2 regions of the Streptomyces sp. NPDC012508 genome follow, and region 2 is predicted to be linked to the other one. Evidence: predicted binding sites of a transcription regulator. Region 2 holds the regulator's gene; the other holds the start of a gene.
The links. Region 2 encodes HspR, which represses chaperone genes until heat shock. Its sites were predicted from a motif close to TTGAGNNNNNNNNNCTCAA; they were not measured.

Region 1: lon (endopeptidase La) is a predicted target of HspR. The motif match lies at 10,774-10,792, and genes of this name have one in related genera.

Annotation. Positions count from the first base shown of each region.
Region 1 covers NZ_JBIBEO010000007.1:33,641-48,181, reverse strand. Annotated here, with positions in the region: gene ACFY8U_RS23855 (roadblock/LC7 domain-containing protein) at 1-297, opposite strand, end outside; gene ACFY8U_RS23850 (nitrate- and nitrite sensing domain-containing protein) at 294-3,266, opposite strand; gene ACFY8U_RS23845 (hypothetical protein) at 3,640-4,422, shown strand; gene ACFY8U_RS23840 (MarR family winged helix-turn-helix transcriptional regulator) at 4,556-5,002, opposite strand; gene ACFY8U_RS23835 (lysozyme) at 5,250-6,068, shown strand; gene ACFY8U_RS23830 (lytic polysaccharide monooxygenase) at 6,361-7,224, shown strand; gene ACFY8U_RS23825 (DUF5701 family protein) at 7,337-7,999, opposite strand; gene lon (endopeptidase La) at 8,349-10,751, opposite strand; gene ACFY8U_RS23815 (GNAT family N-acetyltransferase) at 10,883-11,518, shown strand; gene ACFY8U_RS23810 (hypothetical protein) at 11,761-12,324, shown strand; gene ACFY8U_RS23805 (RNA polymerase sigma factor) at 12,525-13,097, shown strand; gene ACFY8U_RS23800 (zf-HC2 domain-containing protein) at 13,094-14,002, shown strand; partial or broken gene ACFY8U_RS23795 (ABC transporter ATP-binding protein) at 14,047-14,541, shown strand, end outside.
Region 2 covers NZ_JBIBEO010000004.1:477,269-491,809, reverse strand. Annotated here, with positions in the region: gene ACFY8U_RS16575 (pyridoxal phosphate-dependent aminotransferase) at 1-729, shown strand, start outside; gene ACFY8U_RS16570 (glycosyltransferase family 39 protein) at 904-2,082, shown strand; gene ACFY8U_RS16565 (YbjN domain-containing protein) at 2,115-2,651, opposite strand; gene ACFY8U_RS16560 (hypothetical protein) at 2,770-3,210, shown strand; gene clpB (ATP-dependent chaperone ClpB) at 3,221-5,806, opposite strand; gene ACFY8U_RS16550 (pyridoxamine 5'-phosphate oxidase family protein) at 5,928-6,341, shown strand; gene ACFY8U_RS16545 ((2Fe-2S)-binding protein) at 6,526-6,843, opposite strand; gene ACFY8U_RS16540 (hypothetical protein) at 6,840-7,031, opposite strand; gene ACFY8U_RS16535 (helix-turn-helix transcriptional regulator) at 7,160-8,140, shown strand; gene ACFY8U_RS16530 (hypothetical protein) at 8,143-8,616, shown strand; gene ACFY8U_RS16525 (heat shock protein transcriptional repressor HspR) at 8,759-9,211, opposite strand; gene dnaJ (molecular chaperone DnaJ) at 9,216-10,406, opposite strand; gene grpE (nucleotide exchange factor GrpE) at 10,437-11,081, opposite strand; gene dnaK (molecular chaperone DnaK) at 11,081-12,925, opposite strand; gene ACFY8U_RS16505 (sugar transferase) at 13,185-13,703, shown strand; gene ACFY8U_RS16500 ((Fe-S)-binding protein) at 13,857-14,541, shown strand, end outside.

The sequences.
Region 1 (14,541 bases), on a different contig from region 2:
CGCCACCATCGTCTGCTTGACACCGCCGCCGTCCATCAGCCGGGCGGCGCCGACGGTGAGGCTGCCGATGCCGGAGACGATCGTGGCGAGGTCCGCGCTCGACCCCCGCGGGCCGGTCGGCCGGTCCTCGGCGGGCGTGGCGTTCTGGACCGCCGGGTCGGACGAGAGCAGCAGGAGTCCGTCGGAGGAGACGACGGCGACCGAGCGGACCCCGGGCACCTCCTCGACGAGGTTGCCCAGCAGCCAGTGCAGATTGCGGGCTTCCCTGCTCAGTCCGAATGTTCCGGTCGCAGTCAACTGCGTGCCTCCTCGACTGTGTCCCCCGTCTTCTCCTCGGTACGCGCGGTGTCCACGGCCGCGTTCTCGGTCTCGGCCTCGGTCTCGGCCCTGGTCGCGGCCTTCGTGCTGTCGGTGCTGGTCTCGGTCTCCGCGCCGATCTCGGCCTCCACGTCCCGGCGGCCCGCCTTGGCCCCCTGGTGGAAGCCGCCGAGCCGGCGGCGGAGGGCCTCGGCGTCCACACCGCCCGTACGAGGTGCGGGCGAGGTGTCGGACTGCTGGACGATCTTCGGCGTGCGCTTGGGAAGGCCCTTGTCGGTGACGCGCTGGACGCCGTCACCGGTCTCCTCGGCGGCGCGCTCGTGGGCGTCGGGCTCCGCGGGCGGGGCGGGGAGGCGGACCTGGAGGGTGGTCTCGGCGACGGTCGGTTCGGCGGCCTCGGCGGGCTCTGCGGGCGCGACGGGCTCGGCGGGCGCGGCGGGCGCGGCGGGCGCGGCGGGCTCGGTCGGCACCGTGGACTCGGCCCGCACTGCGGACTGGGCCGGCACGGCGGACTCGGCCTGCTCCGGGGCCGCCTCGGCAGCCTCCGCACCCTCGGCAGCCTCCGGAGCCGTCCGCGTCTCCCCCGCAGCCGCCTCGAAAGCGCGCTCCGCGGCCTCGACGAGCGGGTCCCGGGTGCGGGACGGCAGGGTGTTGGAGTTGGCCTCGGCGACCGAGCCCGGGAGGTTCAGCGTGGGCGCCTCGCCCGCGACCGGGACGGCCGGCGGACCTGCGGCCGGCGGGGCCTTCGGGAGCAGCGGGAGCGGCAGGACGACGACCGCCGCGATGCCACCCTGCTTCTGCTCCCGCAGCTGCACCCGTACGCCGTGACGGGCGGCGAGCAGGGCGGCGACGCGGATGCCGAGCCCCTCCCCCGCGACATCGGCCGGGTCGGCCTCGGCCAGGCGCGCGTTGAGCTCGGTGAGCCGGGACTCGGTCATGCCGATGCCCTCGTCCTGGACGGAGAGCATGACCTCGCCGGACTCCAGGAGCCAGCCGGAGAGCTGGACCTGGGTGTCGGGCGGCGAGAAGGAGGTGGCGTTCTCCAGGAGTTCGGCGATCAGATGGCTGAGGTCGTCCGCGGCGAAGCCGGCGATCTGGGCGTGCGGCGGCAGGGACTGGATGGCGACCCGCTCGTACCGCTCGATCTCGCTGACGGCGGCGCGCAGCACGTCGACGAGCGGGACCGGCCCGGGGTGGCCGTGGACGTGCTCGTGGCCGGCGAGGACGAGGAGGTTCTCGCTGTGGCGGCGCATGACGGTCGCCATGTGGTCGAGCTTGAAGAGGGTGGCGAGCCGTTCCGGGTCCTGCTCGCGCTCCTCCAGCTTCTCGATGACGCCGAGCTGGCGCTCCACCAGGCCGAGACTGCGCAGCGAGAGGTTGACGAAGGTGTGGTGGACGCTGTGCCGGAGCCGTTCGAGCTCGGCGGTGAGGAGCGCGGTGTGGCCCTGGAGTTCGGCGCGCTGGGCGGCGAGCTCGGCGGTGAGGGCCTCGCGGGACCCGGTGAGGTCGGCGCGCTCGCTGTCGAGCTGCGCGGTGCGCCGGCCGAGGTCGGCCAGCTTGCCCTGGAGGGTGTTGAGGGACCGTACGACCTGGGCGAACTCGTCGTTGCGGCCGGTGAAGCGGACCGGCTCCTCGGTCTCCGGCTCCGGGGCGGCGGCGAGGCGCGCGGCACCGATGCGCACGACGGCGAGCGGGCGGGTGAGGCTGCGGGCGACGTAGGTGGAGATGCCGATCGCGACCAGGAGGCAGCCGCCGAGGAAGGCGATGCGTACTTCGAGGGCGGTGACGTCGTCGTCGCGGAGCTGTGAGAGGCGTTCCACGCGGGTGGCGGCGAGGGCCGATTCGACGCCGCGCATCTGCTCGACACGGGCGGAGAGCGCGGCCTCCAGCTTCTCCGGGTCGGTCTTGCGCTCCGACTTGCCGAGCTCCGGCTGGTCGGTGAGCCGGGCCAGGAGCCGCTCGGCGTTCTTGACGTCGGGGCCGGTGACCGTGGCGGCGAGGGAGTCGCGTCCGGTGCTGGAGGCGGCCTGGTCGAAGTCGGCGAGGGCGGCCAGTTCACGGACCCGGGCCTGCTGGGCGGCGGCCGTGAGGGCGTTGCGGGTCCGGTCGGCCTCGTCGGCGCCCTCCGCCTTGATGGGGACGTACGTGCCGGTGACCGGGTCGTAGGTGACACCGCTCGACTCGGGCTGGGGCACGGCCAGGGCGGCGAGGAGCAGCCCGCGGGTGGCGGAGGCCTGTTCGACGGCGCGGCCGAGGGAGGCGGGCGCCCGGGTGTCCTGGGCGGCGCGGGCCGGCGTCTGCTCGGCGAGCTCGTCGGCGAGGGCCTGGAGCTTGGCGATGACGTCCGTGTACGCCTTGTGGGCCTCCAGGGCGGTGCCCTTGCCGGTGAGCGCGGTACGGCGGATGGAGGGCACGCCCGCGAGGTCACGGCGCAGCTCGGCCGGGGCGGCGGGCCGGATCTCGTCGATCTGGCGGTCGACGCGGGTGGATCGCGTGCTGGTGACCTGCCGCTTCTCGTCGCTGTCGCCCTGCTGCTCGTCACGACCGGCGGCGACGTACGCGACGACCTCGTCGCGCTCGTCGGCGAGGGAGTGCGCGAGGGTGACTGCCTGGCGGTCGAGCTCGGCGAGGGTGACCAGACTCTGGGAGTCGGTCAGTTCGCCCGAGGCGGTGAGGACCGCGGGGGCGCCGGCGGCGAGGACGGTGACCCCGACGAGGGCGACACCGGCGACGAGGCGGTTGCGGACGCGCTTGGGGCGGCCCTTCTTCGCCGGGGCGGGGGCCGCGGCGGGGGCCGTGGTCGCCGGTACGGAGGCGGGGCCCGGGGGCGTCGGCGCGGGTACGGCAGTCGGGCCCGGGGTGCCGCCCGTGTTCAGCGGGTCACCGGGGGCCTGGCTCCGCGTGCCGTTGTTGCTCCGAGGCCGCTTCTTCTGCACCGGTGCTCGCATTCTCGACTCGTCCGCCCATGAAGCAGAGGTGACGACCGGTCACGTGATGGAGCGCCCCCACCCCTGGTACGGCTTCCGACCATTCCAGCGCTTCTGGGAAGGGGACGCGCATCGGCCGCTCGGCCACCCGAACGAGTGAACAACACTCCTGAGTTGGGGAACAACTCCACGCGGAGCCCGCCGCGCGCCCGTGCGGTGCGCCGGTTGGATCTTCCGCGCGGGCTTTGGCAGGATGCCCGCCCGCAGCTTCCCGGAGGCTCCGCTTCCGCCTCTCGTACGGCCCTGGAACGCTTGGTACAGGCCACGTTCGACCCTATGGAGACGCCGTGAAGGCGCGGTGCGGACCCCGTCGGCCGGAGGCAGACTGGGGATCATGCGCACCGAAGTCGTCACCCTCCCCGGCCGCCCCGAACGCCCCAATGAGGACTGGGCGGCCGCCGCTCTACCTGCCTCCGGCGGGGGCGGGACGGTGGTGGTCCTGGACGGGGTGACACCGCCGGCCGGCGATGACGGTTGTGTGCACGGCGTGCCGTGGTTCACCGCCCGCCTCGGCGGCGCGCTGACCGAACTGTCCGCTTCGCGACGCGACATGCCGCTGCCCGGAATCCTGGCGGAGGCAATCCGGCGCACCGCGGAGGCCCACCGGGACAGCTGTGACCTTTCTCACGTACGTACGCCCCAGGCGACCGTGGCGATGGCGCGCTGGGACGCGGCGACCGTCGAGTACCTGGTCCTGTCGGACGCCGTGCTTCTCCTGGGGGCGCCGGACGGGTCCGCGCGGGCCGTGCTCGACGGCCGGCTCGACCTGATCCCGGACGGGATCCGGCGTTCGCTGGAGGCGACGGACCGGCTGCGGAACCAGGAGGGCGGCTTCTTCACGGCCGCGGCCGACCCGGACGTGGCGCGGCGGGCGGTCACCGGGACGGCGCCCCGGAGCACCGTACGGGCGCTGGCGGCGCTCACGGACGGGGCGGCGCGCTGGGTGGAGCTGTTCGGGGAGGGCGACTGGGCGGCCTGCATGGAGGTGCTCGGGAAGGAGGGCGCGCACGGGCTGCTGGCGCGCGTCCGTTCGCTGGAGGTGGCCGACGCGGCAGCGGGCGGGCCCCTGCGCTGGAAGCTCCACGACGACGCGACGGCGGTGTACGCGGTCCTCTGAAGGGTGTTCGGCGGAGGGCCGGGCCCGGGGCCGGGCAGGGTGCCCGGCCGCGTGCCCGGTGGTCGAGGCTCGACCGAGTGCCCGGTGGTCGAGGCTCGACCGACTGCGTGGCGGTCGAGGCTCGACCGAGGGCTCAGTTCTCTGCGCGGGTGTTCAGCTGGTGGAGCAGGCGGGCCAGTTCGGCGACCTCGCCGCGGTCCCAGTCCGCGAGCTTGCGCACGTACCGCCCGCGCCGCGCGTCCCGGACCCGCCGGAAGCGGAGCCGCCCCTCCTCCGTCAGCCGGACGAGCGAGGCGCGCCCGTCCGCCGGGTCGGGGTCGCGGGCGACGAGTCCGAGGTCCTCCAGGGCGCGGAGCTGACGGCTCATGGTCGCCTTGCCGACGCCGAAGTAGCCCGCGAGTTCGGTGGCACGCTGGGGGCCGGTGTCGTCCAGCCGTACGAAGAGTCCGTACGCGGAGGATTCGAGCTCGGGGTGGACCTCGCGGGCCATCTCGCCGGACTGGGCGCGGGCGCGGCGCAGAAAGACCGCCAGTTCCCTTTCCAAGGCGAGGAATTCCTGGTCCACACCACTCCTCGTCATGGGCTCGCCTTCACTCCCCGTACCGCTTCCGTGCACGTCAGCACCCCTCGCACGCTTTCCGGTCGCTGAAAGTTTCTTCCGTCCGCGGCCATCGCCGCAGCTCCTTCAGTATTTCGCAGGAGTAGACCAACGGCAGCACCCGGACCCCCTTCCACCGAACCGGTCTACGTGCGTAGCGTCATCGGTGACATGTCCACACCAGGACTGTCCCGGCACGCTCCCCCACCGAGCCTTTCGGAGGCACGCAATGCCCGTGCACAGATCCGGAAAGACCCTAGCCGCCGCGTTCGCGGCCCTGGCCCTCCTCCTGCCCCTCATGTTCTCCGGCCCGGCCAGCGCGGCCGACGCCGACGCCGTTCCCCCACGCGGCTCCGCCCACATGGGCATGGGCGTCATCGAGCACGACGGCCGCGACGGCACGCCCGGAACGCCCCGGGCCGCCCAGACCGAAGGCGTGGACGTCTCCAGCCACCAGGGGAACGTGGCCTGGTCGACACTGTGGAACAGCGGGGTGAAGTGGGCCTACGTCAAGGCGACGGAGGGCACCTACTACAAGAACCCCTACTTCGCGCAGCAGTACAACGGCTCGTACAACGTGGGCATGATCCGCGGCGCGTACCACTTCGCCACCCCGGACACGACGACGGGCGCGGCACAGGCCGACTACTTCGTCAACAACGGCGGCGGCTGGTCCCGGGACGGCAGGACCCTGCCGGGCGCGCTGGACATCGAGTGGAACCCGTACGGCGCGACCTGTTACGGCAAGTCGCAGTCGGCGATGGTCACGTGGATCCGCGACTTCCTCAACCGCTACAAGGCGCGGACCGGCCGCGACGCGGTGATCTACACGGCGACGAGCTGGTGGACGCAGTGCACGGGCAACTACGCCGGCTTCGGCGCGAGCAACCCGCTGTGGATCGCGCGGTACGCCTCGACCGTCGGCACGCTCCCGGCCGGCTGGCCGTACTACACGATGTGGCAGTACACCTCGACCGGCCCGACGGTCGGTGACCACAACCGCTTCAACGGCGATCTCTCGCGCGTACAGGCGCTGGCGAACGGCTGAGCCGGCCTTCGCCTTCGTTCGGCGGTCGTCGGTTCGGCGATCGGCGACCGGCAATCGGCCGTCGGCGGTTCGACGGTTCGGCGTTCGGCGGTCTCCCAGGTGCGCGGCGGCGCGTCCGGGAGGCCGCCTTCGCTTGTGCCGCCCACCCCCTCCGCCTTTCTCGCTCCCCCCTCTTGCCGATTGGTATGGACCAATGCGAGTCTCTTGGGCGACGCGTGCGGCTTTCAACTTCCGTACGCCACCCGCTCATTGCTCGTTCCGTCCTCCCCCACGCACGAGAGAGAGCTTCGACATGCCGTCCTCGTACCGCCGCACCGCCGCAGCCGTCACCCTGTCCGCGGCCGCGCTGATCCCCCTCACCCCGTCCGTCGCGGGCGCGCACGGAGCCGTCTTCAACCCGGTGAGCCGGGTGGCGGCCTGTTACGCGGAGGGGCCCGAGTCCCCGGACTCCCAGGTCTGCAAGGACCTCGTCGCCGACTCCGGCACCCAGCCGCTCTACGACTGGAACGAGGTGAACATCGCCAACGCGAACGGGCAGCACCAGGTGGTCATCCCCGACGGCAAGCTCTGCTCGGCCAACCGCGAGAAGTACCGCGCGCTGGACTGGGCCCGGACGGACTGGCCGGCCACGGCGGTCGGGGCGGGCTCCTTCGACTTCAAGGTCCGGGTCACGGCGGCGCACTCCGGCACGATGACGGTCTACATCACCAAGCAGGGCTTCGACCCCACGAAGCCGCTGAAGTGGTCGGACCTGGACGCGACCCCCGTCGCCACCTACGCCACCCCGCGCACCTCGGCGGACGGCTACTACAACTTCACCGGCACCCTGCCCGCGCGCACCGGCCGCCACATCGTCTACAAGGTCTGGCAGCGCAACGACAGCCCGGAGGCTTTCTACAGCTGCTCGGACGTCACCTACGGCACGACGGCGAAGGTGGCCGGCACGGCACCGAGCGAGGCGAAGATCGCCGCGGGCGCCGACCGTTCGACGGTGAGCCACGCGGGTCACGGCGGTGACGAGCAGGCCCCCGCGCTCTCGGCCGAGGCCGCGCAGACGTCCCCGTCGCCGCTCCCGCTGGCCCTCGCGGGCGCCGGGGCACTGGCGGCCTTCGGGGCGGGCAGCCTGCTCCTGACGCGGCGGCGGAACGCGTCGTAACGGTGCGGCAGGCCGGCACGCGGCCGTTGGGCCCCAAGCGAAGGCGAGGTCCTGCGGTCGGTGCCGAACCGGTCCACACGGAACGCCCCTAGACGGCCGACGACCCCCTCGGTCAGACTCCGCGGCCCGTGGTGGAGGCGAAGCCCAGCCAGGTGTGCCGGTTGTTCCACCAGCACCAGCCGACCTTCGGGGCGTTGCGCCGCTCGCGGCCGTCCCGCCCGGTGCCGTTGCTGATCCAGATCGCCGGAGTGCGTGCGTCGAAGGCGCCGTTCGCCTTGCGGAGCCGGGAGCCGATGGTCATGAAGCAGAGGTTGCGCTCCAGAGCCGCCGGCTGCTGGAGGACCCAGTGGATGCCCTCGCTGAGCAGCAGCGGGGTCCGGTCCTCCTTGGCCAGGGCGGGCAGCGCCTCGTCCGGGCTCCAGTTGGACATGTGGTCGCCTCGGTCGACACCGGAGACGAGGTAGAGCGGCGCATCGGGCAGCTCGACGGTGTCGAGCGGGGCGAAGTCGTCGACGTCGGGCATGTCGACGACGACGAATCCGGGCTTGTCGTCGCGGCGGAGCAGCGGCGCGAGGGCGGAGGCGGGCACGCGGTCGGGGTGGACGGCGAGCAGGGCGTCCTCCCGTCCGCCGCCGGCGCCCGCGGCGAAGGCGCGCAGCTCGTCCGCCGGTATCTCCGCGAGCTCGTGCACCCCGAGCTCGATCAGCCGCTCCGCCTGGGCGGCGAGCGAGGGGAGCGCGGGCACGGTGGGACTGGTCGGCGAGGTCTCGGTCAAGGCACTCCTTGGTCGGCGTTGCGAGTGGCAGGCAGAACGTCAACGGAGCACCCTCCGGCGATGTTCCCGCCGCGCCCGACTCCTTGACCGTGGCGCGAGAGAGTGCGCGTCGGGCCGTACGAGAGAGAGGGAGGCCGACGGTGACCGAACCGGACCCGGTGGTCGTCTCCCCGAAGACGATGGGGTGAGCGTCACGGTCGGCGGGGCGCGCGGGACTGCCGGGCGACGAGAAGCGGGGCGCCCCCACCACAGGGGCGCCCCGCTTCTCGTGCCATCGGGACGGGTGCGACCGGAGCGGCGTACGACGTCGCCCGGCGCACCACCGGAACCGCTTACGCGGCGGAACCGCTTACGCGGCCGCGCTCACCGTCACCTCCGCCGGGGCGAGGGCGATCTCCAGGACCTGGCGGACGTCCGTCACCGGGTGGACCTCCAGCTTCTCCAGGATCTCCGCGGGGACGTCGTCCAGGTCGGCCTCGTTCCGCTTCGGGATCACGACCGTCGTGATACCCGCCCGGTGGGCCGCCAGAAGCTTCTGCTTCAGGCCACCGATCGGGAGGACCCGGCCGGTCAGCGACACCTCACCGGTCATCGCCACGTCCGTCCGGACGAGCCGGCCGGAGAGCAGCGACGCCAGGGCCGTCGTCATCGTGATGCCCGCGCTCGGGCCGTCCTTCGGAACCGCGCCGGCCGGGAAGTGGATGTGCACGCCCCGGTCCTTCAGACCGGTCACGGGCAGCTCCAGCTCCGCGCCGTGCGAACGCAGGAAGGAGAGAGCGATCTGCGCCGACTCCTTCATCACGTCGCCCAGCTGGCCCGTCAGGGTCAGGCCGGCCGCGCCCGTCTCCGGGTCCGCGAGCGACGCCTCCACGAAGAGGACGTCACCGCCCGCGCCCGTGACGGCCAGGCCGGTCGCCACACCCGGCACCGACGTGCGGCGCTCGGCCGGGTCCTGGGCGGACTCCGGGATGTGGTGCGGACGCCCGATCAGCCCGCGCAGGTCGGCCACGCCGACCGTGAACGGCAGCTCCCGGTCGCCCAGTTCGTGCTGCGCCGCGACCTTCCGCAGCAGCCGTGCGATGGACCGCTCCAGGTTCCGTACACCCGCCTCACGGGTGTACTCGCCCGCCAGCTTCCGCAGCGACGCGTCCTCCAGGACCACCTCGCCCGGCTCCAGGCCCGCACGCTCCAGCTGCCGGGGCAGCAGGTGGTCGCGGGCGATGACGACCTTCTCGTCCTCCGTGTAGCCGTCGAGCCGCACCAGCTCCATCCGGTCGAGCAGCGCCTCCGGGATGGCCTCGAGGACGTTCGCCGTCGCCAGGAAGACGACGTCGGAGAGGTCGAGTTCGACCTCCAGGTAGTGGTCGCGGAAGGTGTGGTTCTGCGCCGGGTCCAGAACTTCCAGGAGCGCGGCCGCGGGGTCGCCGCGGTAGTCGGAGCCGACCTTGTCGATCTCGTCGAGCAGGACCACCGGGTTCATCGACCCGGCCTCCTTGATCGCCCGTACGATCCGGCCCGGCAGGGCGCCGACGTACGTACGCCGGTGGCCGCGGATCTCCGCCTCGTCCCGTACGCCGCCGAGTGCGACCCGGACGAACTTCCGTCCCATCGCGTGCGCGACGGACTCGCCCAGCGACGTCTTGCCGACGCCGGGCGGGCCGACCAGGGCCAGGACGGCGCCCCCGCGACGGCCGCCGACGACCCCGAGGCCGCGCTCGGCGCGCCGCTTGCGGACCGCCAGGTACTCGGTGATCCGTTCCTTCACGTCCTCCAGGCCCGCGTGCTCGGCGTCGAGGATCGCCTTGGCGCCCTGGATGTCGTACTGGTCCTCGGTCCGTTCGTTCCACGGCAGTTCGAGGACGGTGTCGAGCCAGGTGCGGATCCAGGATCCCTCCGGGGACTGGTCGCTGGACCGCTCCAGCTTCTCGACCTCCTTGAGGGCCGCCTCACGGACGTTCTCGGGCAGGTCGGCGGCCTCGACGCGCGCCCGGTAGTCGTCGGACTCGTCGCCGTCCGTCTCGCCGTTGAGGTCGCGCAGCTCCTTGCGTACGGCATCCAGCTGGCGCCGCAGCAGGAACTCGCGCTGCTGCTTGTCGACGCCCTCCTGGACGTCCTTCGCGATGGACTCGGCCACGTCCTGCTCGGCCAGGTGCTCGCGGAGCTGGGCGGTGGCGAGCTTGAGCCGGGCCACCGGGTCGGCGGTCTCCAGGAGCTCGACCTTCTGCTCAAGGGTGAGGAAGGGCGAGTAGCCGGAGTTGTCGGCGAGGGCGGAGACGTCGTCGATCTGCTGGACGCGGTCCACGACCTGCCAGGCGCCGCGCTTCTTCAGCCAGCTGGTGGCCAGCGCCTTGTACTCCTTGACCAGTTCGGTCACGGAGCCGGGCAGCGGGTCGGGCAGGGTCTCCTCGACGGCGCTGCCCTCGACCCAGAGAGCGGCGCCGGGGCCGGTCGTACCCGCGCCGATCCTGACGCGGCCACGGCCACGGATGAGCGCGCCGGGGTCGCCGTCGGACAGCCGTCCGACCTGCTCGACGGTGCCCAGGACGCCGGTGGCGGCGTACGTCCCGTCGACCCGGGGCACGAGGAGCACCCTGGGCTTACCGGCCCCGGAACGGGCGGCGGCCTGGGCGGCCTCGACCGCGGCGCGTACGTCGTTGTCGGACAGGTCCAGCGGCACCACCATTCCGGGCAGCACGACCTCGTCGTCGAGCGGCAGCACAGGCAGAGTGAGCGGTGAGGACGTCGAAGCCATGATCTCCCCTTCGGCAGTCAAGTTGAGCTATGTGGACTCAATGCACGTGAGCCCGTGGATGTTCCCCGAGGGCTGTTCGCTCTGAGCGATCACTCTGGCGCAGGGCGCAGCCATGGACATGTAATGCCTCCATGGACACTATGGCTATTACCTCTGCGTGGGTGGAGGGCTGGACCGTCTCGCGGGGCACCCCGCCCGCCGTCGTCCAGCCCTGGGGCTGGCGGATCGACGTCGGCCTGCCGACGCATGTCTTCCGGCACGTCCTTCCGGCGCCGGACGCGGTGTCCGTGGGCAAGCTCTGCCAGGAGATCACCGAGCCGCACGCCTGGCTGAAGGTGATGGCCGGACCGGAGGAGGTCGCGGAGTGGATCACCCCGGGGTGGACCGTCCCGGACGACCCGGGCTACATGATGTGGAAGCCCCTGGACGCGGGCGCGCGGCCGCCGGCTCCGGAGGGGTACGCGCGGACGACGGAGACCCGGGACGGCGTGATCCGGGTCCGGATCGTGGCGCCGGACGGCACGCTCGCGGCCCGCGGCCAGATCGCCCCGACGGGGGCGACGGCGGTCGCCGACCAGATCGAGACGCACCCCGGCCACCGCCGCCGCGGTCTCGGCGCGAACGTCATGCGCACCCTGGAGGCGGCGGCCGCGCAGACGGGCGCGGCGACGGGCGTCCTCTCGGCGACACGGGACGGCCTGGCCTTGTACGACACGCTGGGCTGGCGTCACACGTGCCCGTTGACGGGGATCGTGCGGGACGCGTAGGAGCGCGCGGTGTTGTGCGCGGCGTGCGGCGTCCCCGCGAGGGCGGCGAGGGGCGGCCGGCGGGGGGAGCGGCGGGCGGCGGGCGGCGGGCGGCGGGCGGCGGGCTGAACGAGGTTTCGACCGGTGCCGGGCGTGTGTGGACGCCGTCGACCTGGCGGTACGGGGCGGGCAGCACGGACCCCGCATCGATGCCGTACACGCGGCCCTGGTCAACCGGATCGGGTGAGGGCAGGATCGTGTCCATGACGCTCAAGGGTGGTAACGCGAGGCTCTGGGCCGCGTCGGCGGCACTGGTTCCGGCACTGGCGCTGACGGGCTGCGGCGACCAGGGCACCCCGCCGGGGCCGGTCGCGGCCCAGGAGGAGACGGCGCAGCCGACACCCCCGGGGACGGGCGACGTCACCGTGCCCCCTGTGCCGACCGGGACCAACGGCACCGTCAAGAACAACCATGAGCCCGGTCCGCGCGAGGTCCTCGTCGAGGTGAACGTCAACGGCGGGCTGGCCGGGGTCCGCAACCAGCTGATCGTCCACTACGACGGCAGCTACACCACCCGGTCCGGCACGGAGTCACCGCGGACCGGCCGGATGACCGCCGCCGAAGTGGCCCAGCTGCGCGCGGCGTTGGAGGATCCTGCCTACGCGAAGGTGCCCACGCGCCCGACGGGGCAGCCGGTGCGCGACGGGTTCCAGTACGTCTTCACCCACCGCTACCGGGTCGTCGTCGCCGCGGACGGCGAGCGCCCTCCCGCCCTGCAGCGCGTCTTCTCGGCCCTCCCCGAGGGCGGCCCTCCGACCGGCCCCTGACCCCCACCCGGCCACGGACCGGCACCGTCCCCGGCGAACCGGCACCGTCCCCGGCCCCTCGATCGACCCCGGACCGGACCCCGATCGAACCCCGATCGAACCCCGGCCGGGCCCCGAACGGACCCTGCTGAGGCCCGTCTTCGCCCCCACCCCCGGCCACGGCGTGAACCGGCTACCGTCCGCCGAGCGATAGAGGGGGCGTGAGACTGTTGCGCCCCGAACGGGCAGAAGAGCGGGACGACTCGGCGCTGTTGCGCGCCGTCGCCCGCGGGGACACCGAGGCGCTGGCCGTGCTGTACGACCGGCACGCGGGATGGCTGCACGCACGGCTGGCCCGGCGCTGCGCGGACGAGGAGACCGTACGGGAGGTCCTCCAGGACACGTTCGTCACGGTCTGGCGGTCCGCCGGTTCCCACCGCGGCCGGGGTGAGGCCGGGGGCTGGCTCTGGGTCGTCGCCGCGCGCCGCCTGGTCGACGCGCAACGCGCCCGGGCCCGTGCGGAGCGCCCGGCCCCCGAACCGATCGCCCCCGCCCCCTCCGCGGAGGACCGGGTGCTCGCGGGCCTGGAGTACGGGGACGTCGGCGCCGCGCTCGACCGGATCTCGCCCGAGCTCCGCGAGGTCCTGCGGGCCACCGTCGTCGACGGCCTGACCACCCGTGAGACGGCCCGGCTGCTCGGGATACCTGAGGGGACGGTGAAGACCCGCGCCCTGCGGGCCCGTCGCGAACTGCGTGCCGCCCTCGGCCCGCACGCCCTGGGAGGCACCGCATGACCGCGCCGTGGCACGTGACCGATGCACTGGCCCACCGGTACGCGTCGGGTGCGGCGGCCGAGCCCGACGCGTGGTCCCTGGAGAAGCACGTCGAGGTGTGCGGGGACTGCGCGGTCCGCGTCTCCGCCGCAGTCCGGGCGGGGGGATCGGGTCCGACCCTCGCCGACGTCCGGGCCTCGCTCCTGGCGACGGTACGCGCAGAGCCGGCCACCGCGCCCCGGCGCCTGGGCGCGGGCGCGCGCCCGAGCGATGGCCCGGGCCTGGGCGCGGGCGGTCCCGCCCTCTCCCCCGCCTCCCGTGGGGCACGCCTGCTGTGGGCCGTGGGCCCCGCGCTGCGCGGAGCGTGGGTGGTGGCGCTGCTCGTCGTGGTCGCCGCCGCGGTCGGGCTCGCGTACGGCGCCGGGTTCCGGGGCGCACGGCCGGCGCTGCTCGCCCTCGCTCCGGTGCTGCCGCTCGCCGGGGTGGCCGTCTCGTACGGACGCCACGCGGACCCGATGTACGAGATCGGCGTGGCGACCCCCTCCGGCGGACTGCGCCTGCTGCTCACCCGGGCGGCGGCCGTGCTCGGGGTGTGCGTGCCGGTGCTGACCGCGGCCGGGGCGGTGCTGCCGCCGGTCACCGGCGTGCCGGGCGCCGCGGCCTGGCTGCTGCCGGGGCTCGCGCTGACGCTGGCGGCCCTGGCCCTCGGCTCGTTCGTCGGGTGCCGGGCGGCCGCGGCCACCCTCGCCGCCGGCTGGCTGCTCGCGGTGACCGGGCCGGTGCTCGGGCGGTCCGGGGCCTCGGCCGAGCTGGCCCGGTACCTCTCGGGCCCGGCCGCACAGGGCGGTTGGGCCGCCGCAGCCGCCGTCTGCGCGGGCCTCGTGGCGCTGCGGCGCCGTTCCTTCGACCATCTGGAGACCCGGTGACCACACCCAGCCCGCGGGCCGTACGGAGCGCACGGGGCATTCCGATCCGGTCGGGCACGACGGTCGCGGCGCGCGGGCTGACCGTCCGGCACCGCCGTACCGTCGCGCTCGACCGCCTCGACCTGGACCTCGGTCCCGGCGTCCACGGCCTGCTCGGCCCGAACGGTGCCGGCAAGACCTCCCTCATCCGTGTCCTCGCAACCGTGGCGGCACCGTCGGACGGCCGGGTGGAGCTCCTGGGCCGGGACTCCTCGGCCCACCGGGAGCGGTCGGAGATCCGGCGACGGCTGGGCTATCTGCCGCAGGAGTTCGGGTACTACGCCGGCTTCACGGTCCGCGAGTTCGTGGCGTACGTGGCCTGGCTCAAGGAGATGCCGACGGACCGTGCCCCGGCCGCCGTGGAGCGCGCCGTGGAGCGGGTGGGCCTGGCGGACCGCATCGACGCCCGGCTGAAGACGCTGTCCGGGGGCATGGTCCGGCGGGCCGGGATCGCCCAGGCCATCGTGAACCAACCGGAGTTGCTCCTCCTCGACGAGCCG
Region 2 (14,541 bases):
GCCTACCGCCTGGACCTGGACGAGCTACGGGCCGCCGTCACCGACCGGACCCGGCTGATCCTGCTCAACACCCCGCACAACCCGACCGGCACCGTCCTCACCCGCGCCGAGCTGACCGCGATCGCCGAACTCGCCGTGGCCCGCGATCTGCTCGTCGTCACCGACGAGGTGTACGAGCACCTGGTCTTCGACGAGGCCGAGCACCTGCCGATCGCGAGCCTGCCGGGGATGCGGGAGCGCACGGTCACCATCGGCTCGGCCGGCAAGACCTTCTCCTTCACCGGCTGGAAGGTCGGCTGGATCACCGCGAGCCCGGAGCTCACCGCCGCGGTGCGGTCCGCCAAGCAGTTCCTCACCTATGTGGCGTCCGGACCGTTCCAGTACGCCGTCGCCGAGGCGCTGCGCCTGCCCGACACGTACTTCGACGACCTTCGGGCCGATCTGCGCGCCAAGCGGGACCTGCTGTGCGACGGTCTGGCGCAGGCGGGTTTCGAGGTCTACCGCCCGGCCGGGACCTACTTCGTCACCACCGACATCCGCCCCCTCGGCGAGTCCGACGGCTTCGCCTTCTGCCGCGCCCTGCCCGAGCGCGCGGGCGTGGTGGCCATCCCCAACGCCGTCTTCTACGACCACCGCGCGGAGGGTGAGCCGTTCGTCCGTTTCGCGTTCTGCAAGCGCGTGGATGTCCTGGAGGAGGCGGTCTCCCGTCTGAAGGGCTTGGCGGGCTAGGACGACGGGCACCTCACGGGGCCCCCGGCGAGCGGGATTTTTCACCCGGTGGGCCCCGCGCTCGCGCGCGCTTCCTCCGTGCCGCGCCGATGGTCGGGTAGACCGATTTGTCGGGCTGATCCCGATTCTCTTCATCGAAGCCGCTCCCGATTCCCGTGCGCACGGAGGTGCACCCTGTCCGCCGAGACTCTCGACCGCCGGGCCACGACGGCCGGCGCCCGGAGCGTCCCCCGTTGGCGGGCCTCGCTGTACCGGGCCGCCCCCGCGCTCGGTCTGTTCGCCGCGGCCCGGCTCACCGGGATGCTCGTGCTCGCGGTCTGGGCCTGGCACGTGGGACGCTCACCGCGGGCGCTGCTCGCCACGTCCTGGGACTCGGACTGGTACACCCGGATCGCCGCGCACGGCTACGGCCACACGCTCCACTGGCCCGACGGCGTCGTCCAGTCCGACCTGGCGTTCTTCCCGCTCTACCCCGCCCTGGTGCGCGCCGTCACCACCGTCCTGCCCGTCGAGGGCGGTACGGCCGGGCTGCTGCTGTCCTGGCTGTCGGCGGGCGTCGCGGCGTGGGGGATCTACCTGATCGGCGAGCGGCTGCACGGACGGCCCACCGCCGTCCTGCTCGTCCTGCTCTGGGGCCTGCTGCCGCACTCGATCGTGCTCTCGATGGCGTACACCGAGCCGCTGATGACGGCCCTGTCCGCCTGGTCGCTGTACGCGCTCCTCACCGGCCGCTGGCTGTGGGCGGGCGCTCTGGCCGCCGTGGCCGGCCTGTCCCGCCCCAACGGCGTCGCCATCGCCGCCGCGGTCCTGGTCGCGGCGGCGTACGAGCTGTGGCGCGGGCGCGGCCGGGCCGATCCGCGCGTATGGGCCGGTGCCGTGCTCGCCCCGGCCGGGTGGCTCTCGTACCTGCTCTGGGTGGGCGCCCGGCGCGGCGATCTGCTGGGGGGCTACTTCGCCGTCCAGGACGGCTGGACCTCCCGCTTCGACTTCGGGCGCGGCGCGCTGCGGTTCGTCCTGGAGATGCTGCGGGGGCCGACGCAGTTCGGCTTCGGGATGGCGCTGCTGATCACGGGCGCCGGGGTACTGCTCTTCGCGCTGCTCGCGCTGGTGGAGCGGCCACCGCTGCCGGTCCTGGTCTACACGGCCGTGCTCGTGGTCATCACGGTCGGCGGCTCAGGCTTCTTCGAGTCCAAGCCGCGCTTCCTGCTGCCCGCGTTCCCGCTGCTCCTCCCGCTGGCGCAGGCACTGACGAAAGCCCGGCCGAGGGCCGCGATCGTGGTGATCGCGGCGCTGGCCGGGCTCTCGTTCAGCTTCGGTGCGTACGCGCTGACGCTCGCACGCATGGCCCTGTGAGGGGCCCGGGGCCGTTACCGGCCCTGAGCGGCTCAGGCCTCGTCGCCGTCGGAGGACTTGTCCTCCGGGGACTCCAGGCCGAACTGCTCGACGAGCCACTTGTCGAACTCGATCGAGGCGCGGACCCAGCTGACGGTGGAGGACACGAAGTGCTCCAGCGCGACGCCGGTGCCGATCAGCATCTGCGCCTCACCGATGAGGCGGAGGGTGGCGGAGCCGTCCTCCTCCTCGTGCAGGTGCGTGTAGACCTTGGGCCACAGGGTGCGGCGGTTCCAGTCGTCGATCGCGTCGAGAACCTTGGCGCGGTCGTCGGCGGAGTGCGGGCGGTCGTAGAACGTCCGCACCGAGAAGACACGCTGGTCCTCCTCGCCGCGGAACATGAAGTACGTCCGGAATTCCTCCCACGGCGCCGCGAGGTCACCCTCGTCGTCGACGACGTACTTCAGCTCCATCTGGTCCAGGAGCTGCTTGACCAGATCCTGGTCGGGGACGACGGGGCCCGCCGGTCCTGCGGCCTGAGGCTGGGGCTGGCCCCCGAAATTCGGAATCGAGGACGGGTCGATGCTCACCGTGAATATCCCTTCGTACGGTTGACGCCATCCTCCCCCATGCCGGGCGGTACGGCGCAAGCCCCGACTCCCGCGATCCGCTGCAGGCTGACAAGATCTGGTTCCTATGGGGGACAAAGTGAGGCCGCGTGCGCGCACCTGGATCTGGGTGACGGTGCTGGTGTCGATCTTCTGCGGAGGGCCGGTCGCCCTGCTGGCCTGGGGAGCGATGGCCTTCAGCGAGGCCGGCGAGGCCCAGCCGGTCGACTGCGCGGACGCCATGAGATGGGCACAGGCGACCTTGCCGAAGAGTGCGGTGGAGCCCCGGTGCACCACGGCCAGCTGGCTGGACACCCAGGTCACGGCCGACTTCCGGATGCCGCGCCACGAGGCGGCGCAGTGGCTAGCCGGGACCTACCCGGGCACGGAACCCGGCAAGCCCCAGTTCTGCGACCACGACCTGTGCCTGAACGTGCAGTACGACGGTGAGGCCGAGCCGGACGGCCCGGTCGCGGTCGATGTGAGGGTGACGTACGAGGGCGAGTCCGCCCTCGTACATCTGCTGGCCTTCGACACCTGACCGCGACGCTCTACTGCGCCGCGCCCACGATCAGCCCGTCCTCGAAGCGGTCCACCCGGACCGTGTCGCCGTCGCGGACCTCGCCCGCGAGGATCTCCTTGGCGAGCCGGTCACCGATGGCCGTCTGGATCAGGCGGCGCAGCGGGCGGGCGCCGTACGCCGGGTCCATGCCCTCGTCGGCCAGCCACTCCAGCGCGGCGGGCGTGACCTCCAGCGTGAGCCGGCGCTCGGCGAGCCGCTTGGCCAGCCGGTCGATCTGGAGCTGCGCGATCCGCCCCAGCTCGGTCTTGTCGAGGGCCGAGAAGACCACCAGGTCGTCGAGCCGGTTGAGGAACTCCGGCTTGAAGGAGGACCGCACGACCTCCAGGACACGCTCCTTCTTCTCCCCCTCGCCGATCAGCGGGTCGACCAGGTACTGGCTGCCCAGGTTGGAGGTGAGGATCAGGATGGTGTTGCGGAAGTCGACCGTCCGGCCCTGGCCGTCGGTGAGCCGGCCGTCGTCGAGGACCTGCAGCAGGATGTCGAAGACCTCCGGGTGGGCCTTCTCCACCTCGTCGAGCAGCACCACGCTGTACGGGCGGCGGCGCACCGCCTCCGTGAGCTGGCCGCCCTCCTCGTAGCCGACGTAGCCGGGAGGCGCGCCGACGAGCCGGGCGACGGAGTGCTTCTCGCCGTACTCCGACATGTCGATGCGGACCATGGCCCGCTCGTCGTCGAAGAGGAAGTCCGCGAGGGCCTTCGCCAGCTCGGTCTTGCCGACGCCGGTCGGGCCGAGGAAGAGGAACGAGCCGGTGGGACGGTCGGGGTCGGCGATCCCGGCGCGCGTACGGCGTACGGCGTCGGAGACGGCCCGTACGGCCTCGGTCTGGCCGATGAGCCGCCTGCCGAGCTCGTCCTCCATGCGCAGCAGCTTCTGCGTCTCGCCCTCCAGGAGGCGGCCGGCGGGGATGCCGGTCCAGGAGCCGACCACGTCCGCGATGTCGTCGGGGCCGACCTCCTCCTTGACCATGGTGTCCTTGGCGACCTCCTGCTCGGCCTCGGAGGCCTCCTCCAGCTCGCGTTCCAGCGCCGGGATCTCGCCGTAGAGCAGCTTGGAGGCGGTGTCGAAGTCGCCGTCGCGCTGGGCGCGCTCGGCGCGGCCGCGCAACTCGTCGAGCTGCTCCTTGAGCTCGCCGACGCGGTTGAGGGACTCCTTCTCCTTCTCCCAGCGGGCGGTCAGCCCCCGCAGCTCCTCCTCGCGGTCGGCGAGGTCTCGGCGGAGCTTCTCCAGGCGCTGCTTGCTGGCGTCGTCGGACTCGTTCTTGAGCGCGAGCTCCTCCATGCGCAGCCGGTCCACGGAGCGCTGGAGCTCGTCGATCTCGACGGGCGAGGAGTCGATCTCCATCCGGAGCCGGGAGGCCGCCTCGTCGACGAGGTCGATGGCCTTGTCGGGGAGGAAGCGGGAGGTGATGTACCGGTCGGAGAGGGTGGCGGCGGCCACGAGGGCGGAGTCGGCGATCTGGACCTTGTGGTGGGCCTCGTACCGGCCCTTGAGTCCGCGCAGGATCGCGATGGTGTCCTCGACGCTCGGCTCGGCGACCAGGACCTGCTGGAAGCGGCGCTCCAGGGCGGGGTCCTTCTCGATCCGCTCGCGGTACTCGTCGAGGGTCGTCGCGCCGACCATACGCAGCTCGCCGCGGGCCAGCATCGGCTTCAGCATGTTGCCGGCGTCCATGGCCGAGTCTCCGCCGGCGCCCGCCCCGACGACCGTGTGCAGCTCGTCGATGAAGGTGATGATCTGGCCGTCGCTGGCCTTGATCTCGGAGAGGACGGTCTTGAGGCGCTCCTCGAACTCGCCGCGGTACTTGGCGCCCGCGACCATCGCGCCGAGGTCGAGCGAGACCAACCGCTTGTTGCGCAGGGACTCGGGGACGTCGCCCTTCACGATCCGCTGCGCGAGCCCCTCGACGACGGCGGTCTTGCCGACGCCGGGCTCGCCGATGAGGACCGGGTTGTTCTTGGTGCGGCGGGAAAGCACCTGGACGACGCGCCGGATCTCCTGGTCCCGCCCGATGACGGGGTCCAGCTTCCCTTCGCGCGCGGCGGCCGTGAAGTCCGTACCGAACTTCTCCAGTGCCTTGTACTGACCCTCCGGGTCGGCTGTGGTCACCCGGCGTCCTCCCCTGCTCTTCTCGAACGCGTCCAGCAGCTTCTTCGCGCCGGCCCCCTGCTGGGCCAGCACCTCGCCCGCCTTTCCGCCCTTCGCCGCGATCCCGATGAGCAGGTGCTCGGTCGAGAGGTACTCGTCCCCGAGCTCCTTGGCCTGCTTGGCGGCCTCGGCGATCACGGCGAGCAGCTCACGGTCGGGCTGCGGCGGCGCGACCGTGGAGCCGGTCACGCTGGGTTCGGCGGCGAGCAGCCGCTCCGCTCCGGACCGTACAGCGGCCTGGTCGGCCTCGACGGCGGCGAGCAGGTCGGTGATGTTCTCGTTGTCCTGACCGGCCAGAAGCGCGAGCAGCAGATGCGCGGGGGTCAGGTCGGGGTGGCCCTCGGACACGGCACGGCTGCTGGCCGCGTTGATCGCGTCCCGGCTCCTGTTGGTCAGTTCGGCGTCCACGTGCGCTGTCTCCTCCTCGACGTCCGGCTACACACGGTCCATGACTCATCCAGCGTACACAAAGTTGAGTCCATTCCGCTCAAGGTGTCGCACCTACCGCCGCCACGGGTAGGTTCCGGGCATGGCGACTGACCCGAGGAACCCCGACGACGCGTATCTCAGCTTCTGGCGCGAGTACCACATGTCCACCCTGACGACCCCGCGCGCGGACGGCACGCCGCACGTGGTGGCAGTGGGGGTGACGTACGACCCCGAGGGCGGCGAGAACGGCATCGCCCGGGTCATCACCAACAAGCACAGCCACAAGGTCGCCAACGTCCTGGCGGCGGGCCCGGACGGCGCGCGCGTGGCGGTCTGCCAGGTGGACAAGGGGCGCTGGGCGACGCTGGAGGGCGTGGCCCGCATCCGTACGGAGCCGGACGTCGTCGCCGACGCGGTCGAGCGGTACGCGACGCGCTACGGCCGGACGCCGGCCCCGAACCCCGACCGGGTGGTCATCGAGATCGCGCTGACGCGGGCCATGGGCCGGGCCTGATCCGGTGGCGTGCTCGTCGGCGCGCTTACGGACCGAAGCCTTCCGGGCCGAGGGATTCCGGGCCGAAGGCAGCCCGGCTGGAACTGTCCGGGCACAGCACAGCGGCGCCATCGCGTTTCAGGTCCGCGATGGCGCCGCTGTGTGGGGGAAGCACCTGAGCGATCTACAACGACGGGGGAACCGCTCAGGCACTGCGGGGGGTGGCGGTGATGGTTTCGGGCTCGACGAGCTGGTGGTCCCGCTGGTCGAGATTGACGAAGATCATGCCGTACCGGATGGCACAGCGGACGGGCTGCGGGGCGCCACGGGGCTTCCGGAGACATCGGTAGGCGCGAATATCCTCATCGTCCCCGCGCGTGATGATGATCGGCTCACCGAAGAGGGTGACCATCAACGAATCGCCACCGTGCGGCACGGCTGTGACGAGGTCGATGAAATGCCACCCGGAGCGGTAAGCGGCCGCCATCTCACGCCGGAATCGAGGATCTTCGGGAACCGTCATGCCCGCACGGACTCCCAACCAGGGTCGGAGTCGGCCGGCGCTGCGCCCCAGCCCGGGTCGCCCGCCTTGGCGACGACCTGCTGCGGAGCGAGGCCCCAGCCCGGATCATCGGTGGCTGCCACCGCGCCGACCGCGGCAGCAGCTATGAACGCGACACCAACTACGGTGCGTATGAGCTTCTTGGCCATGACCGAGCAACCTCACTTGGTGTGTATCTCCTGCTCCCCCGCAGGCACGACGATGGCTCACTCCTCACGTTTCCACCACTGGCTCAATGCATCATGTTCCTGTATCGGAAAAGCCTGGGGGTGTACATATGCGAATAGAACCGGATAAAACGGGGCATCCTCATACGCACGCCGAGCTGTGCGAAGCGGGCACACGGGTCTATAAAGAGGCCCTGCGTACGGGACGTATCGCCCGGTCGGACATCGAGTCGACGCCCTGCCTGATGGACCTCGATCTCCTGCGGCCCGACCCTGACGACGTGCAGTGGCTCCGGCCGGTTCCCCCCTCGGCCGCTCTGGCCCGTCTCCTGCTCCCGATCGAGAAGGAGATCCAGGAGCGTAGACGTCTCAGCATCGAACTCTCCGACGCGTTCGAGCCATTCATGTCGGTCAGCGTGCAGGACCCCACCACCACGCACGCGATCACCGTCCTGGAGGGCCTCACCAGGATCAACACCTCCCTGGACCGCGTGGTGGCCGAATGCTCCTCCGAGCTGCTGACCGTGCAGCCCGGCAGCGGACGCAGCGCCCACACCTTCGGCGAGGCCCTCCGCCGCGTCAGGCCCCTGCTCGGCCGCGGCATCCGGATGCGGACGCTCTATCAGCACACCGCCCGGCACCAGCCGATCACCCTGGCCTATCTCGAACGCATCGGCCCCGAGGTCGAGGTCCGCACGCTCGAGGAGATCATCGACCGGCTCATCATCGTGGACCGCAAGGTCGCCTTCGTGCCCGCGAGCCGGGACCGCCAGGTCGCCCTGGAGCTGCGCCACACCGGGCTCGTCGAGTACCTCGTGGGCGTCTTCGAGCAGTTCTGGCTCCAGGCCATCCCCCTGGACAACCCGGTCACCTACCAGCCGCCGCTGGACGGCATCAGCGGCATCCAGCGCTCCATCGCCAAGCTGCTCGTCGAGGGCCACGTCGACGAGGCCATCGCCCGCCGGCTCGGCATGAACGTCCGGACCTGCCGGGCCCATATCGCCAAGCTCGCCTCCGCCCTCGGGAGCGGCAGCCGGGCACAGCTCGGCTACCTCATCGCCCAGTCCGGAATCCTGGAGCAGGAACACTGAACGTGTACGTACAGATCGACCTTGACGGCCCCTCGGGAACCCTGCGCGTCTCCGGGCACGACATGCCCACCGTGGAGCTCGTACGGGCCCCCGGCGACGAACCCGAGCCGCTGATCCCCATCGGCACCCGGCGCGCGGCACGGCTCACCCTCACCGTCGACGGCGCGCCCGCACGCATCCGGCCCGGCCGGGGGCGGCTCCTGCGGCGCTCGTACCGGGTCGACGCCGTGGTCTCCGGCACCCGCTACCGGCTCGTGCCCTGTTCGTACGTCGAGAGCCGGCTGCTGCGCGACGGACGCCCCCTGGGGACCCTGGAGTCCTCCGGGGACGGCCGCGTGGACGCCGAGTGGGCGTCCGGCACGGAACCCGAGCCGCTGGACCGGGCCGTCGGCACCGCCCTCGCCGCCGCCTTCGGCACCGGCGGGGCACCCTGGTGGGACACGGCGACGAACATCGTCGCCGAACTGATCCCGTAACGCCGGACGGTACGCACACCGGCCGTACGGACACCGCCCGTACAGACACCGCCCGTACAGACACCGGCCGTACGGACATACGGAGAGGCCCCCTCCGTGGAACCGGAGGGGGCCTCGCCGAAGGAGCGGGGAACCAGGGGGACTACTCGGGGCGCTTGGGGCGCCACACCACCAGCGCGCTCGCCTGCTGGACGTCGGTGTACGGCACCAGATCGCGCCGGTACGAGGCGTGCACCTGCGCCTCGCGCTGGCGCATCGCCGACGCCGCGCCCTCGACGGCCGCCGACAGCTCGGCGACACGCTGCTGGAGCGCCGCGACCTGGTTCTCCAGCTCGATGATGCGCTTGATGCCCGCCAGGTTGATGCCCTCGTCCTGCGACAACGCCTGCACCGTACGGAGCAGTTCGATGTCACGGGCCGAGTAGCGCCGGCCCCGGCCCGCCGTACGGTCGGGCGAGACCAGACCGAGGCGGTCGTACTGACGCAGCGTCTGGGGGTGCAGGCCCGACAGCTGGGCCGCGACCGAGATGACGTACACCGGCGTCTCGTCGGTCAGTTCGTACGGATTACGGCTGCGTCCCGGTCGGCTGTCCATCGGGTCAAGCTCCCTTCGCGGCCTGGAACAACTCTGCCCTGGGGTCCTCGCCCGCCGTCGCCTGACGGTACGTCTCGAGGGCCTCGCGGGCCTTGTCGTCGAGCTCCTTGGGCACCGCGACCTCCACCGTCACCAGCAGATCGCCGCGCGTGCCGTCCTTGCGGACCGCGCCCTTGCCGCGGGCGCGCATCGTCCGGCCGTTGGGGGTGCCGGCCGGAAGCTTCAGCGTCACCGCCGGGCCGCCCAGCGTCGGCACCTTGATCTCGCCGCCGAGCGCCGCCTCGTCGAACGTGACGGGCACGGTGACGGTGAGGTTGTCGTCCTTGCGGCCGAAGACCGGGTGGGCGTCGACATGCACGACGACGTACAGGTCGCCGCTCTGCCCGCCGCGCTCGCCCGGAGCGCCCTTGCCGCGCAGCCGGATCCGCTGCCCGTCGGAGACCCCGGCGGGGATGCGGACCTGCATGGTGCGGGAGGACTTGGCCCGCCCGCTGCCCTTGCAGACCTCGCAGGGGGTCTCGGCGATCAGACCGCGCCCCTTGCAGTCCACACACGGGTCGGTGAGCGAGAACGAGCCGCTGCCGCCGCGCGAGACCTGGCCGGTGCCGACACAGGTCGGGCACACGCGGGGCGTGCCGTTCTTGTCGCCGGTGCCCGAACAGGCCTTGCAGGGCGCCTGGGAGGACATCCGCAGGGGCACCGTCGCACCGTCCACGGCCTCGGTGAAACTGAGCGTCACCTCGGACTCGATGTCCTGACCGCGACGCGGCTGCGTACGCGTCCCCGCGCCGCCGCCCGCGCCCCGGTTGAACAGTCCGCCGAAGACGTCGCCGAGGCCGCCGCCGAAGCCGCCGGCCCCGCCCGCGCCACCGGGCCCCTGGGCGCCGCCGAAGAGGTCACCCAGGTCGAAGTTGAACGAGCCGCCCGCGCCCGGACCGCCGGCCCGGAAGCCGCCGTTGCCGAACAGCGCGCGGGCGTCGTCGTACTCCTTGCGCTTCTTGGGGTCGCCGAGGACGTCGTTCGCCTCGGAGATCTCCTTGAAGCGCGCCTCGGCGCTCGTGTCGCCCTTGTTGGCGTCCGGGTGGTTCTCGCGGGCGAGCTTCCGGTACGCCTTCTTGATCTCGGCGTCGGTGGCGTCCTTGGGGACGCCGAGAACCTTGTAGTAGTCCTTCTCGACGAAGTCCTTCGTGCTCATCGACGTCCCTCCTCTCGGACGATCTTCGCGTCAGCCCTCCTCGGGGCCACCGCTCTCCTCGTCTGCCGACTTCTCTTCCTTCGCGGCCGGCGTCGCCCCGGGCTGGGGCTCGGCCACCGCCACGCGCGCGGGCCGGATGGTCCGCTCGCCGATCCGGTACCCAGGCTGCAGGATCGCCACGCAGGTCGTCTCGGTGACGTCCGGTGCGTAACTGTGCATCAGGGCCTCGTGGATCGTCGGGTCGAAGGGCTCGCCCTCCTTGCCGAACTGCTGCAGCCCCATCTTGGCGGCCACCGTCTCCAGCGACTCGGCGACCGACTTGAAGCCGCCCACCAGCTCGCCGTGGTCCCGGGCCCGGCCGATGTCGTCGAGCACGGGCAGCAGCTCCGTCAGAAGGCCCGCGACCGCGATCTCCTTGACGGTGACACGGTCACGCTCCACCCGACGGCGGTAGTTCTGGTACTCGGCCTGAAGCCGCTGGAGGTCGGCGGTGCGCTCGCTGAGCGCGCTGCGGACCTGGTCCAGCTGGGCGGTCAGACCGGCCGTCTGTGCGGCGTCCCCGGCCGGGGCCGCCGAGCCCTCCTCCGCGGAGGGGGTCTCGGCGGCCTCGGCGGCGTCGTCGGCGCCGGAGGGGACGTCGGGCTTCTCCTCGAAACCCGGGGTCTCCTCCGTCATCAGGCAGCGCCGCCCTTCGGCTTCTCGTCGTCGACGATCTCGGCGTCGACGACGTCGTCGTCGGCCTTGGCCTCGCCCTGCGGGGCGTCGCCGCCGGCGGCCTGCGCGGCCTGCGCGTCGGCGTACATGGCCTGGCCGAGCTTCTGGGAGACGGCCGCGACCTTCTCGGTGGCCGTACGGATCTCCGCGGTGTCCTCGCCCTTGAGCTTCTCCTTCAGCTCGGCGACGGCGGTCTCGACCTCGGTCTTGACCTCACCGGGGACCTTGTCCTCGTTGTCCTTGAGGAACTTCTCCGTCTGGTAGACGAGCTGCTCGCCCTGGTTACGGGACTCGGCGGCCTCGCGGCGGCGGTGGTCCTCGTCCGCGTACTGCTCGGCCTCCTGGCGCATCCGGTCGACCTCGTCCTTCGGCAGCGAGGAGCCACCGGTGACGGTCATCTTCTGCTCCTTACCCGTGCCCAGGTCCTTCGCGGTCACGTGCATGATGCCGTTGGCGTCGATGTCGAAGGCGACCTCGATCTGCGGGACACCACGCGGGGCCGGCGGCAGACCGGTCAGCTCGAACATGCCGAGCTTCTTGTTGTACGCCGCGATCTCGCGCTCACCCTGGTAGACCTGGATCTGCACCGACGGCTGGTTGTCCTCGGCCGTCGTGAAGATCTCCGACCGCTTGGTCGGGATCGTGGTGTTGCGCTCGATGAGCTTGGTCATGATGCCGCCCTTGGTCTCGATACCAAGCGACAGCGGGGTCACGTCGAGGAGCAGGACGTCCTTGACCTCACCCTTCAGCACACCGGCCTGCAGGGCGGCACCGATGGCGACGACCTCGTCCGGGTTCACACCCTTGTTGGCCTCCTGGCCACCGGTCAGCTCCTTGACGAGCTCGGCGACGGCCGGCATACGGGTGGAGCCACCGACGAGAACGACGTGGTCGATCTCGGACAGGTTGATGCCCGCGTCCTTGATGACGTTGTGGAACGGCGTCTTGCAGCGCTCCAGGAGGTCGGCCGTCAGCTGCTGGAACTGAGCCCGGGTGAGCTTCTCCTCCAGGTGCAGCGGACCCTCGGCGGAGGCCGTGATGTACGGCAGGTTGATCGACGTCTCGGTGGAGGACGACAGCTCGATCTTCGCCTTCTCCGCGGCCTCGCGGAGACGCTGGAGAGCCATCTTGTCCTTGGCCAGGTCGACGCCGTGGCCGTTGGCGAACTGCTTCACCAGGTAGTCGACGACACGCTGGTCCCAGTCGTCACCACCGAGGTGGTTGTCACCGTTGGTCGCCTTCACCTCGACGACGCCGTCACCGATCTCCAGGAGGGACACGTCGAACGTGCCGCCACCGAGGTCGAAGACGAGGATCGTCTGGTCGTCCTTGTCCAGGCCGTAGGCCAGGGCGGCCGCGGTCGGCTCGTTGACGATACGCAGGACGTTGAGGCCCGCGATCTCACCGGCCTCCTTGGTGGCCTGACGCTCGGAGTCGTTGAAGTACGCCGGGACGGTGATGACCGCGTCGACGACCTTCTCACCCAGGTACGCCTCGGCGTCGCGCTTCAGCTTCTGCAGGATGAAGGCGCTCATCTGCTGCGGGTTGAAGTTCTTGCCGTCGATCTCGATCTTCCAGTCGGTGCCCATGTGGCGCTTGACCGACCGGATGGTCCTGTCGACGTTGGTGACCGCCTGGCGCTTGGCGACCTCGCCGACGAGCACCTCACCGTTCTTCGCGAAAGCGACGACGGACGGCGTGGTCCTGGCGCCCTCGGCGTTGGTGATGACGGTGGGCTCGCCGCCTTCCAGAACGCTGACGACGGAGTTAGTCGTGCCCAGGTCGATGCCGACCGCACGTGCCATTTCAATTCCTCCAGCTGACTGACTTGAGTGGATCTGACTCAAGGATGCATGACGATCCCCGACCCGTCAACAGACCTGAGCGGGGGCGACTCAACTCTTCACCCTGAGAGTCGCTCAAAGAGGCGCCGAGAGGCCCGCCAGGGCGCGTCATTCCCCGGTTCTGGGCCCTTCGTCATGAGAGAGTCCGGGATGCCCCTGCCGGGCAAACCGGGCGTATCCCACGAATATCCCATGAATGTCACTCGAAAGGGTGTGGGGAATGACGGCCAAGCGCGCACTCGACCTCTTCGGCGGACTCGCCCTGCTGGCCGCCCTCTCCCCTCTCTTCGCCGCCGTCGCCCTCCCCCTCGCACTCGCGACGGCCGGAGCAGGCGGGGTGATGCGCCGCCGGACCGTCGCGGGCCGGGGCGGACAGGCCTTCACGATGCGCACGTTCCGCACGAAGGGTCCGCTGGCCGGACTCCCCCAACTGGTCCATGTCGTACGCGGCGAGATGTCGCTCGTCGGACCCTGCCCGCTCACTCCCGGACACCGCGAATGCGTGGGCGAGTCCCGCCGGAGGCTGACCGTACGGCCGGGGATGACAGGGCTGTGGCAGATCAGCGGACGCTCGGATCTTCCCTGGGAGGAACGTGAGCTCCTCGACCTCCACTATGTGGACCATCACTGGCTCGGGATGGATCTGGCCATCCTGGCGCGTACGCTTCCAGCAGTCCGCAGGCGTCGCGGGGCGAGCGCTTCCACGACGGGGGAAACCCGGTCGGCAAGGCTTGCCTGAGCGACACAGATCACCGCAGGCGCCGCTACAGCGCGGAGCCGTGACGGGGTAATCTCAGCACGGACTGAATAAGTTACCGCTTAGTAGCGCCGGACTCCGCCACACTGGGGAGTGCAGGCGCTCCGCCTCGCAGGCCCGCCCGAGGAGCCCCTCATGCAACTCGCCGCGATCATCGTGTCGATCGCCATCACGGTGGTGGCCGTCGCGCTGTTCGGCCGCGCCATCGCGCAGATCTACCGCTTCGTGAAGCTCGGCCAGCCCGTGCCCGCGGGCACGCGCACCGGCGACCCCACACAGCGCACCATCACCCTGGTCAAGGAGTTCCTCGGCCACACCCGCATGAACCGCTGGGGTGTCGTCGGCGTGGCGCACTGGTTCGTCGCGGTGGGCTTCTTCTCGCTGCTGCTCACGATCGTCAACGCCTTCGGCCAGCTCTTCCAGGCCGACTGGCTGATCCCGATCATCGGCGACTGGCTGCCGTACGAGGTCTTCACCGAGTTCCTCGGCCTGATGACCGTCCTCGGCATCGTGACCCTCATCGTGATCCGGCAGCTGAGCCGCCCGGGCAAGGCGGGCCGCAAGTCGCGCTTCGCGGGATCCAAGACCGGCCAGGCGTACTTCGTCGAGGCGGTCATCCTGATCGTCGGCCTCTGCATCATGACGCTGCGCGCCCTGGAGGGCGTCCAGCACCACGTGACGAGCTGGGAGCCGGGCTTCTTCGCCTCGTACCCGCTGATCGCGCTCCTCGACGGCCTGGACCTGAGCACGATCCAGCACCTCACCTACTTCTTCGCGGCGCTCAAGATCGTCACGTCCTTCACCTGGATGATCACGGTCT